Regions from separate parts of the Lysinibacillus sp. Y5S-8 genome, predicted to be linked through region 2. Evidence: riboswitches for the same ligand, from Rfam matches in the RefSeq annotation. Region 2 holds a riboswitch; the other holds the start of a gene.
The links. A riboswitch is a leader RNA that binds a small molecule or an ion and turns the genes downstream of it on or off. The one in region 2 is predicted to bind S-adenosylmethionine.
Positions count from the first base shown of each region.

Region 1: linked by a shared signal. The riboswitch ahead of metK (methionine adenosyltransferase) and the one ahead of metA (homoserine O-succinyltransferase) in region 2 are both predicted to bind S-adenosylmethionine.

Region 1 covers NZ_CP145889.1:3,585,790-3,591,352, forward strand. Annotated here, with positions in the region: gene V6670_RS17335 (alpha/beta hydrolase) at 92-898, opposite strand; gene V6670_RS17340 (gamma carbonic anhydrase family protein) at 1,033-1,545, shown strand; gene metK (methionine adenosyltransferase) at 1,724-2,920, opposite strand; SAM riboswitch class I at 3,178-3,296, opposite strand; gene pckA (phosphoenolpyruvate carboxykinase (ATP)) at 3,686-5,272, shown strand; gene V6670_RS17355 (alpha/beta hydrolase) at 5,358-5,563, shown strand, end outside.
Region 2 covers NZ_CP145889.1:2,461,110-2,466,672, reverse strand. Annotated here, with positions in the region: gene V6670_RS12010 (enoyl-CoA hydratase-related protein) at 91-519, shown strand; partial or broken gene V6670_RS12005 (TSUP family transporter) at 786-1,433, opposite strand; gene V6670_RS12000 (TrmB family transcriptional regulator) at 1,560-2,342, shown strand; gene V6670_RS11995 (hypothetical protein) at 2,492-2,749, shown strand; gene V6670_RS11990 (nucleotide excision repair endonuclease) at 2,802-3,227, opposite strand; SAM riboswitch class I at 3,377-3,487, shown strand; gene metA (homoserine O-succinyltransferase) at 3,597-4,532, shown strand; gene V6670_RS11980 (endospore germination permease) at 4,573-5,563, opposite strand, start outside.

The sequences.
Region 1 (5,563 bases), 1.1 Mb from region 2:
CATTATAGTATTACACTTTTCTGAAAATTACAACATTATATTTAAGTAACAATATTTAAGTAAGTCTTCTAGTAAATGGAAGGGATAAAACCTATTTAATGATATAACCGATTCTTCGAAGAGCATTATTAATAAAATCACGAATATACATAAAAATCTCTTCTCGTTCTACTTCGTGAAATAAATTGTGATAGCAATTTGCCCATTCTTTAAATTGAAACTCTGTAAACTCTTGTTGATGGAGCCAATTTCGAGTTTGTCGTATTTCCGTAATTTTATCTTTCTCAGCTGTCATAATGAGCATAGGCATATTCGGAAATTCACCTTTTGGAAGCATCACTAAATTTTTCATCATCTGCTGAAGCTCTCGATACCATTTCACTGAAACGACTGACATGAATGGTACCTCATCTTTCATTTCGTCCTTACCTTCAACATTGCGTGTAAGGTTCTCATATGAAATATTGTGAGTCATTTTAACATTTGCAGTCAATGCACTTAGACTCGTTAAAGCATTTGATAATTTACCTGGTAAAAGCTTTAATTGCAGCCAAGGTGATGTCAAAATAATCCCTGCACATTCATATTGCTTCTTTTGCATTGTGTGAAGAACTAACGTTGCTCCAAGCCCATGTCCTATTACAAAAGTTGGTAAATTATATGAAAAAGCATTCTCAATCAGATTTCTTGTATATTTATTGTACAATTTGAAGTCCTCATCATGGACACGAGCAAACCTTGCATTCACGCCATGATTAGGTAAATCTCCCATGACTATGTGGAAGCCTTCCAATCTTAATTTCTCTATCAGCCATGCATACCATCGGTGATTTTCATATGCACCATGAACTATAGCAATCACAGCCTTTGCTTGTCCTTCAGCTTCCCATTTCCACATTCACATAGTCCTCCTAAAAAATAATTACACATTGATTATATCGAAATAAATAGCTCATTTTAATTTTATATTTCCATAAAGTTGCGTATTTGATACGATAATACTACATTATAGAAAGAATTGAGGCGATTTTCATGATTTATCCATTTAAAGATAAAATGCCAAAGATCGATCCATCTGTCTTCATTGCTGATTACGCAACTGTTACGGGCGACGTAACAATTGGTGCTGAAACAACCATTTGGTTTAATACGGTCATTCGTGGTGATGTTTCCCCAACGATTATTGGAAAACGTGTCAGTATCCAAGATCTTTGTTGCTTACATCAAAGTCCAAAATTTCCGCTAATTATTGAAGATGAGGTAACAGTTGGACACCAAGTCACTTTACATAGCTGTACAATTCGCAAAAATGCTTTAATTGGTATGGGCTCCATTATATTAGACGGGGCAGAGATAGGAGAGGGTGCATTTATTGGGGCAGGAAGCCTAGTACCTCCTGGTAAAGTCATTCCTCCGAATAGTTTAGCATTAGGTCGTCCAGCAAAAGTAGTCCGTGAATTAAATGCAGAAGATAAAGAGGATATGGAACGTATCGTGCGCGAATATGCAGAAAAAGGACAATATTATAAATCCCTTCAGAAGTAAACAACATACACAAAAATTCAATATTAACGAAAAAAATACCTCGCATTTCCGTGTAACTAAAATGTTCACGGATCGTAGCGAGGGATTTTTTGTAAAAACAAAGGGGACAATATTGCCCCTTTCCTTTTTAATACATTAGAATAATTTTCTAATGTCTTCATTACTTTAGCTCAATAGTTTATAGATGTGCCTTTTCTCGTAGAGCATCTGCTTTATCGATTTGTTCCCATGGGACATTTAAATCTGTACGACCAAAATGACCATAAGCTGCCGTTTGTTTATAAATCGGACGACGTAAATCTAGCATTTTAATAATACCTGCTGGGCGTAAATCAAATAGCTCACGTACCCACTCTACGATTTCGCTTTCTTTTGCTTTACCTGTACCAAATGTGTCAACCGCAATGGAAACTGGTTGAGCCACACCAATCGCATAGGCAAGTTGTACCTCAGCGCGCTCTGCCAAGCCAGCTGCTACAATGTTTTTTGCTACATAACGTGCCGCATAAGCCGCTGAACGGTCTACCTTTGTTGCATCCTTACCAGAGAATGCGCCACCACCGTGACGTGCATAACCACCGTATGTATCAACAATGATTTTACGTCCTGTTAAGCCAGCGTCCCCTTTAGGTCCACCGATAACAAAACGGCCAGTCGGGTTAATAAAGTATTTCGTGTTTGCATCTAATAATTCACTTGGCACAACGGGTGCAATAACAAATTCTTTCAAATCAGCTTGAATTTGTTCAAGTGTTGCTTCTTCATCATGTTGTGTTGAAATAACAATTGTATCCACTCGCACAGGTACATTATTGTCATCATATTCAATCGTTACTTGTGTTTTTCCATCAGGACGTAAATACGCTAATTCACCTGATTTACGAACTTCTGTTAATCGGCGTGCTAATTTATGTGCTAAGCTGATTGGCAATGGCATTAGTTCAGGTGTTTCATTACATGCATAACCAAACATTAGACCTTGGTCACCAGCACCAATTGCTTCAATATCAGCATCTGTCATAGAGCCTTCACGAGCCTCTAAAGCTTGGTCAACACCTTGTGCAATATCAGGTGATTGTTCGCCAATAGCTACAAGCACCGCTAGGTTTTCAGCATCAAAGCCATATTTACCACGTGTATAGCCAATTTCTGCTACAGTATCACGAACGATACCTTTAATATCAACGTAAGTAGAAGTAGTTATTTCTCCTGCTACTAATACTAATCCTGTTGTGACAGTTGTTTCACACGCTACACGTGCATTTGGATCTTCTGCTAAAATAGCATCTAAAATGGCATCCGAGATTTGGTCACAAATCTTATCTGGATGTCCTTCTGTTACACTCTCTGATGTAAACAGTCGACGGTTTGTCATTTGGTTTTCCTCCTATTACTCTTACAAAAAGTAGTTGTGTATGAATACGGTACTCATTACCCATGTCAAGTCCGCTCCTAAGGATTGAACTCTCAAGCCGTTACTGCTGCTTTTAACACGAGGATTTCGAAAGATCTGTCATTATAATAAGGAAAGAACTACATATACTTACCTTTACATTCTTTTTTAACAATAAAAAAATCCTTTACTCACGTTACTGCACATGAGGAAAGGAATAATGACTTCGTAACCTTTCACTCTTATCGTTCAAGGGATGTTCCCTTGCATCAGGTTGGCACCAACGCATGTTGTGAAATAAAACATGCAGGTTGCCGGGTTTCACAGGGCCTGACCCTCCACCAGCTCGGGATAAGAGTATCCGTTCAATTTCATGTTACTGAAAAGGTTGAACGTTGTCAAATATTTTCTTATGTATTACTGTATAGAAAGGAAGGAACTGATTACACAAAAACTTTTCATACTTGGATGATGATGTAAATAGAAGCAAATTAATCCCTACAACATACCTAGCTACTTGTGGTAACATATGTGTGGCTCAATTTTTGCGCCTAATTACAGTAGGATTGATCGGATTCTACTCGAAAAACATTATTTTTTGTCAGTTTATTGAAAAGTGATAAAAACTCTAAAATAATTTCTTAATTAGTATAGATTATTTAAGCAATTGTGTTATACTATTTTTGAAATTAAGAAAAAATCCCTCTAAATCAAGGGAATACTATAAAAAAGGATGGTATTTAATCGATGAATTCAGTAGAAATTGCAAACGAACTGAAGGAATTATTAAACGGCGGTAACATTAATGTTCAACTTTCAGTACCACAATTAGCAGAAAAAGCTACATCTCGTGGTGAAGCAATGTTAACAGTAGATGGCGCAGTTCGTGCAGAAACTGGCAAATACACTGGTCGTTCACCTAAAGATAAATATACGGTAGAAGAAGAAAGCACAAAAGATCAAATTGACTGGGGTAAAGTCAACCAACCGATTTCTTCTGAAGTGTTCGATAACTTATATGTAAAAGTAATAAAATATTTAAAAGAACGTGACGAGTTATTCGTATTTAAAGGCTTCGCAGGTGCTGACAAAGATTCACAACTAAGCATCCAAGTAATTAATGAATACGCTTGGCACAACCTTTTTGCTCATCAATTATTTATCCGTCCAACTGAAGAAGAATTAGCTTCTCATGTTGCAGACTTCACTGTCATCTCTGCTCCTAACTTTAAAGCAGACCCTGCAGTTGATGGTACTGCTTCTGAAACTTTCATCATTGTATCACTTGAAAAGAAAATGATCTTAATCGGTGGTACTGAATATGCTGGTGAAATGAAAAAATCTATTTTTGGTATCATGAACTACTTATTACCACAGCAAGGTATCCTTTCAATGCACTGTTCAGCAAACGTTGGTGAAGCTGGCGATGTGGCATTATTCTTCGGTCTATCTGGTACTGGTAAAACGACATTATCCGCTGATCCAGATCGTAAGCTAATCGGTGACGATGAACACGGCTGGTCTGATAATGGTGTATTCAACATTGAGGGTGGCTGCTATGCAAAAACAATCAACCTTTCTGCTGAGAAAGAACCAGAAATCTACAATGCAATCCGCTTCGGTTCTGTTTTAGAAAACGTAGCTGTTGATCCAGAAACTCGTATTTGTGACTATGATGATGGTTCATTAACAGAAAATACACGTGTAGCTTATCCAATCCAATACATCGAAAATATTGTTGATCCTTCTGTTGCAGGTCATCCAAAAACAATCATCTTCCTAACAGCTGATGCGTTTGGCGTATTACCTCCAATCAGTAAATTAACAAAAGAGCAAGCAATGTACCACTTCCTAAGCGGTTTCACTTCTAAGCTTGCTGGAACTGAACGTGGTGTAACAGAGCCAGAACCAGTATTCTCTACTTGCTTCGGTTCTCCATTCCTTCCACTTCCAGCAACAGTGTACGCAGAAATGTTAGGTCAAAAAATTGACGAGCATGGTGCACAAGTATTCCTAGTGAACACTGGTTGGACTGGTGGCGAATATGGTACAGGTAGCCGTATGAAGCTGTCTTACACACGCACAATGGTACGTGCAGCAATCGACGGAAAATTAACAAATGTTGAAACGACACAAGATGCTGTCTTCGGTTTACACATTCCAACAGCAGTTGAAGGTGTACCGTCAGAAGTGTTAAATCCTCGTGAAGCATGGGCAGATAAAGCTGCATATGATGCAAAAGCTGCTGAACTTGCAGGCTTATTCAACGAAAACTTCAAGAAATTCTCAAACGTTTCTGATGCCATTACTACACTTGGTGGCCCATTAAAATAACGACTAGACACAAGAATCAAAGGGAACGAATTCATTCGTTCTCTTTTTCTTTACCTTGAAGGTAGCTAGTATTAGGGAGATACATATGACAAAAAAATATAAAATACTATTTTCTATTCTTATAATGTTGTTGGCTTTATTTGTTGGCGCTGGTTTTTTTGCGGGAAATTACTTTTATAATCTGGCATTAAATCCTGACACTGATAAAACAGCAGTGCTAGATGCACCTCATAATGTAATAGCTGTCAATCCTCAGGAAGCTAAAGAGAAAGAAACAACTGAGCAATGGTT
Region 2 (5,563 bases):
TGGGTGTATTAAGTTGGAATGGAAAACTAGTAAAGTCCAGTTTGAAGATCCTATATGTTTTAATTCAATCGATCTGAGGCAAAAAATTCAATCAATGAGTTACTGATAAAAGAATGTACTCAAGTTATTACAATATGTAAAGAAAGAAGTAGTATCGTTATATTTGAAGGGTCTCCAAATGAGTTCTGTTTTGGCGCTGATTTAAAAGAAGTAGATGTGAATCAAAGTAGTGATCAAGTTTATAGACCAGATTTACTTTATGATTTATGGTTGAAAATGATGAATGGGCCATTTATTACAATTTCACATGTGCGTGGAACCACCAATGCTGGTGGATTTGGCTTTGTTGCAGCGAGCGATATCGTTATAGCTGACGAAACTGCTATATTTAACTTGTCCGAATTATTGTTTGGTTTATTCCCAGCGATGGTCCTGCCTTTTCTGACTGGAAAAATAGGTGATCAAAGAGCACATTATTTAACGCTTAAAACAAATAGCATTTGTAAAGCAAGCGCATAGTTGAGGATTAGTTGATGCGTATCAGGCACAAAGTAATTAATATCTTGCTCGCCTAACGAAGCTGCCTAAATCGTCAATTCAACATTATAAAAACTATATGAACGAACTAAGTGACACGCTTATCAAGAGCAAGGATAGTGCTGTTGCTGCTAATAGGGGTGTATTTACATATAAGGATAATTCAAGTAGTATTTACCGTTTTGTAGAAAACGAAATATTTCCATGAGAGGGGTGAATAATGAATTCGGTAGTTAAGCTAATAGACCAATTTGAGCAATGCCCATCACGAAGCCATAAACAAAATGGATTTGACCTAAGTAGGCAAACATACAAAGGCCAGCCACGTTACTTGCCAAATTTAAAAACTTTGCATTTCCTGCCGCCTTTAAAAAATCAAAGCCTATCAACAAGAAGCTAAAGATTAAAAAAGAGCCTGTACCAGGTCCAAGAAACCCATCATAAAAACCAATGCCAAATAATAACCCCATAAATAATAGTAAGTGGGTTCTAGAGAGAGTTTTTACACTAGAGACAGCGCCCCAATCCTTTTTGAAAATTGTATAAACCGCAACGGCCGCCAGCATCACGAGCATCAATGGCTTTAGTAATGCTGGATTGATTAAATGCACGGTCCATGCACCAAATAAGGAGCCGACAAAGGCAAGCGGGAAATATTTGAGAACGGATCGTATTTCAAGCTGACCAGAACGATAAAAGGAAATGGAAGATGTCAGTGAACCCATTGTCCCGGCAAGTTTATTGGTTGCAACAGCAGCGGCTGGATTGAGGCCAGCAAACAATAAAGCTGGCAATGAAATTAAACCGCCCCCTCCCACTACAGAGTCGACAAAAGCCGCCAGGAATCCAAATGAAATTAACAGGATAAGAATATGTACATCGACTTCAAAAAACATATTACACCTCTTTTAAATTAGTTACTACTGAAATAGTAACTAATTTTAATTGCGCTGTAAACCCTCATTTTTTCATTGGCAAATCTTCACAACAGTAGCCTATAATAAAGATAATGGAGGGATTACATGGAGGAATTAATCGCCCAGTTGAAAGACATGGGCTTTACAGAGTATGAAGCAAAGGCCTATACGGCACTTGTGCAGCAAAGTCATGTTAGTGCCTATCAGGTCAGTAAAAATTCTGGTATACCACGCGCAAGAATTTATGATATTTTAAACGTCCTTGTCGAAAAAGGAATTGTGCTAAAAGAAGAAACGGCTGAACAAACGACCTATGCGGCTATGCCTGTGTCTGTGTTTTTACAGCAAATGCAGCAGCGCTGGCAATCGAATTTTACATCCATGAGTGCGAAATTAGAAAAATTAGAGGAAAAAGTGCAGGAAGTGGAGCCAAAAGTAGTCATGCTAAAGGGCAAGGAGGCGATCATCAACTATTGCCAGTCACTCTTAAAAAAAGCCAAGAAAAAAGTGATTCTATCGATGTGGGAAGATATGTATGATACTTTAAGGGAAGATATTCAAGAAGTGGCACAGCATGTTCCTATTCATGGTATTACCTTATATGTAGGGGAACAGCTAGAGTCGATTGACCAGCATAGAGCTACACACTACACGAAAAAAACGTCTACACCACATTGGTTTATTTTATCGGTAGATGGTCAGGAAATGATTTATGGTCATTCTCCATCTACGCAAGAAATGGCCTTTATCACCAATGACCCTGTCCATATTTATTTGTTAGAGGATTATGTTTGGCATGACGTCCTTATCAATCGATTGGTAAAACGTGATGATCAGGAATTAGAAGACTGGATTGCTAAGGAGCGTAAAGCTTTTTTCTTAGAATAGTCATAAGGGAAGGGGAGTAACGTGAAAAAATTCGTGTTGCTAGGTTTAATGAGCTTATTAATGTTAGGAGCTTGTAACGATAAAACACCTACCAAACCACTAATGATTCGTGAGCTAACTGTCGTTCCAGACAATATTCAACAAAAATTGTGGCTAATGATAAGATTCAATTATTGTATGAAGATGACTCTACGTATTATCTTGTTTATTATTCGAAAGGGAATGTGCTGGCAAGTATTGCGGCTGAAGAAAACAGTCAAGTCATCCAACTTAAAGAAGGTAGCGAGCAACGAAAAGAGGCTCAACTCTATGTATATAAAATTATCACCAAAGATCCTGAGCTAGACACGATTGTTTTGCGAATAAACGGCGAGAGTACGCCAATAGATCGCGTAACCTCTATATAAGACAAAAACCGAAATCCCATTAAATGAGATTTCGGTTTCTTTACAAGATATCTTAATAAAAGACTTTCTCTACATTGTATTTGGAGCGGAAAGTGTTAATCGCATATGTTTCGTAAATTTCACGTTCCATTGGATCTTCTACTTCATAGACCTCAATTTTGAACACTTCATCACGATGATTTTTCATCGGAGATACATTGTCCTCGAAATGCTTTTTAATACGTTGACGAATTTTACGTGCTTTGCCGACAAATAATAGCTCATTCTTGTCATTATAGAATAAAAAAATGCCGCCTTTATCACGTGTGATTTTATGGAAGTCAATAAAACCAAAGTATGGTGTGATAGGCACATCACCAGGTTTTACTTCTTGTTCACGTTGACGGATGACTACATCAGGTTTTGGAAATTCAATTTTAATCAAAGTATTCACGTTCCTCTCTGTTACTAAAGTTATATGGTAACATAAATACGGCATGTTTACCATAAATTTTAAATGTAGAAACACTACTTATAGCAAGCTTAGTGTACATCAAATAAACGAGGAACATGCATTTGAATCACAAAATATTCTATGAATTATTGATATTCTAACTAATACATGCTACAATTCAATGTAATTAAATAATCTTATCAAGAGAAGCTGAGGGATTTGGCCCGATGACGCTTCAGCAACCTCTAACAATTGTTAGAAAGGTGCTAATTCCAGCAAAGGATTTTTCCTTTGAGAGATAAGAGTGGACGTGAAAAAATCCTTCTCATTCTATCTCGTATGGAATGAGGAGGATTTTTTAATTTGTCAGCAAGGTTTGCTAAAAGAGAGTGATCAAAGAGAGGGGAACGCAAGATGCCAATTAATATTCCGAAAAATTTACCAGCTGGAGAACATTTACGTGAGGAAAAAATCTTCGTCATGGAAGAGGATCGTGCGAAAACACAGCAAATTCGTCCGTTAAACATATTAATATTGAATTTAATGCCTGAAAAAGAAAAAACGGAGCTTCAATTACTACGTTTATTAGGGAATACACCGTTACAGGTAAATATCACCTTTTTAAATACGGCCACACATGAGTCGAAAAACGTCAGTAAATCACATTTACAGCTATTTTACACAACGTTCAACCAAATTCGTCACCGTCGCTATGACGGGATGATTATTACGGGAGCACCTGTAGAAAAAATGGCCTTTGAAGAAGTTAACTATTGGCGGGAAATTTCAGAAATTATGGACTGGTCCAAAAAGAATGTGACATCCGTTTTACATATCTGTTGGGGGGCACAGGCGGCACTGTATCATCATTATGGGATAGGAAAGGTAGAACTTTCAGCTAAATGCTCAGGTGTCTATTCCCATGTAATTACCGATTTAACAGTGGATTTAGTACGGGGCTTCAGTGATTTATTTACCGCTCCACATTCACGCTATACTTCTGTTTCGATCGACGAGGTTCGCAATCATCCAGACTTACGATTATTATCCTATTCAGAGGATGCAGGTGTGTTCATCGTCCAATCAAAAGATAATAAAAACATTATGATTACAGGGCATCTGGAGTATGATGCGACAACATTAGCCGATGAATATAGCCGTGATGTCGCAAAGGGCATAGATATCGCTGTTCCTGTGAATTACTTCCCGAATGATGATCCATCACAGGAGCCAATGAATACATGGCGTGCCCATACGCATTTATTATTCTCTAACTGGTTGAACTACTATGTTTACCAAGAAACACCATACGAATGGGATTTTGTAGATGAAATTGAATATCATATCTAATTAATAAAAAGTCTAATTTCTTTTCTCACCATAAAAGAAATTAGACTTTTTGATTGTCATTCGTTGTTTCTGTATTAGGTGTTTCGGTACTTTGAGCTTTGGTTTTGCGATTTCGTATAACTGCGACAATCAATAAAAGTATCGGTAATAAAATGGTAAATATAAAAGAAAAAATGGGCCAAATTTCATTATTGTAATTGGTTGAATGCACAATATCTGGATGAACAATTTGGGAAAGCGCAATGATAATTAGACCCATAGGTATAATGAGAGGACGATGATCCTTGATTTTCAAAATCTGTGCAAGACCGACAACGGTTGTATAGAAATACATAAATGTACGGATATAAATGGACGAAATCCACATGAAAGCCATGATGATTTCAATACGTTGCAAAAATTCCCCTATTGATATTCTTTGTGCTAGCGCATAGCTTGGAAATGTTCTAGATGCAGTATTTTCAGGTCCTAATACGAGGATGGAAAGCACAATCAACGTAATTAAGAAAATGCCTCCGATTATAGTCCCAATATAAAATCCTTTCTGTGCAGATTGCTGAACATTGACTGCAGCAGGGTATAGCATTAGTAACACCACTAGCGGAAAGGAAAAAATACTCATAAAGCGTACAATGCTATAAAACATGGATGTTTTTTTCGCTTCTAAAATGGGTTGTATATTTTCAAAAGTAATTTGAGGCGTAATACAAACAACGAAAAAGATAAAAATTAAGACAAATAGTGGGAAGAGAATTTCTGCCGACCGCGCAAAGGTCTCAATGCCTAAATAGGCAGCGTACATAATGATAATACTAAACAATAATGCAAATGCCAATGTTGGTGTTTCTGGCATGACTTCTGTCTTCATAAAGATACCAATAAAATAGAGTAATTCTCCAGCAGAAAGAAAAGTCATGATTAAGAAGCAAATTGCTGTGATTTTACCAAAAAAGCGACCGAGAATTTTTTCGTTTGCCTCTATAAAATTGAGTGATGGTGTTTGGTTGGCAAGCGTCAAAAATAACTTAACG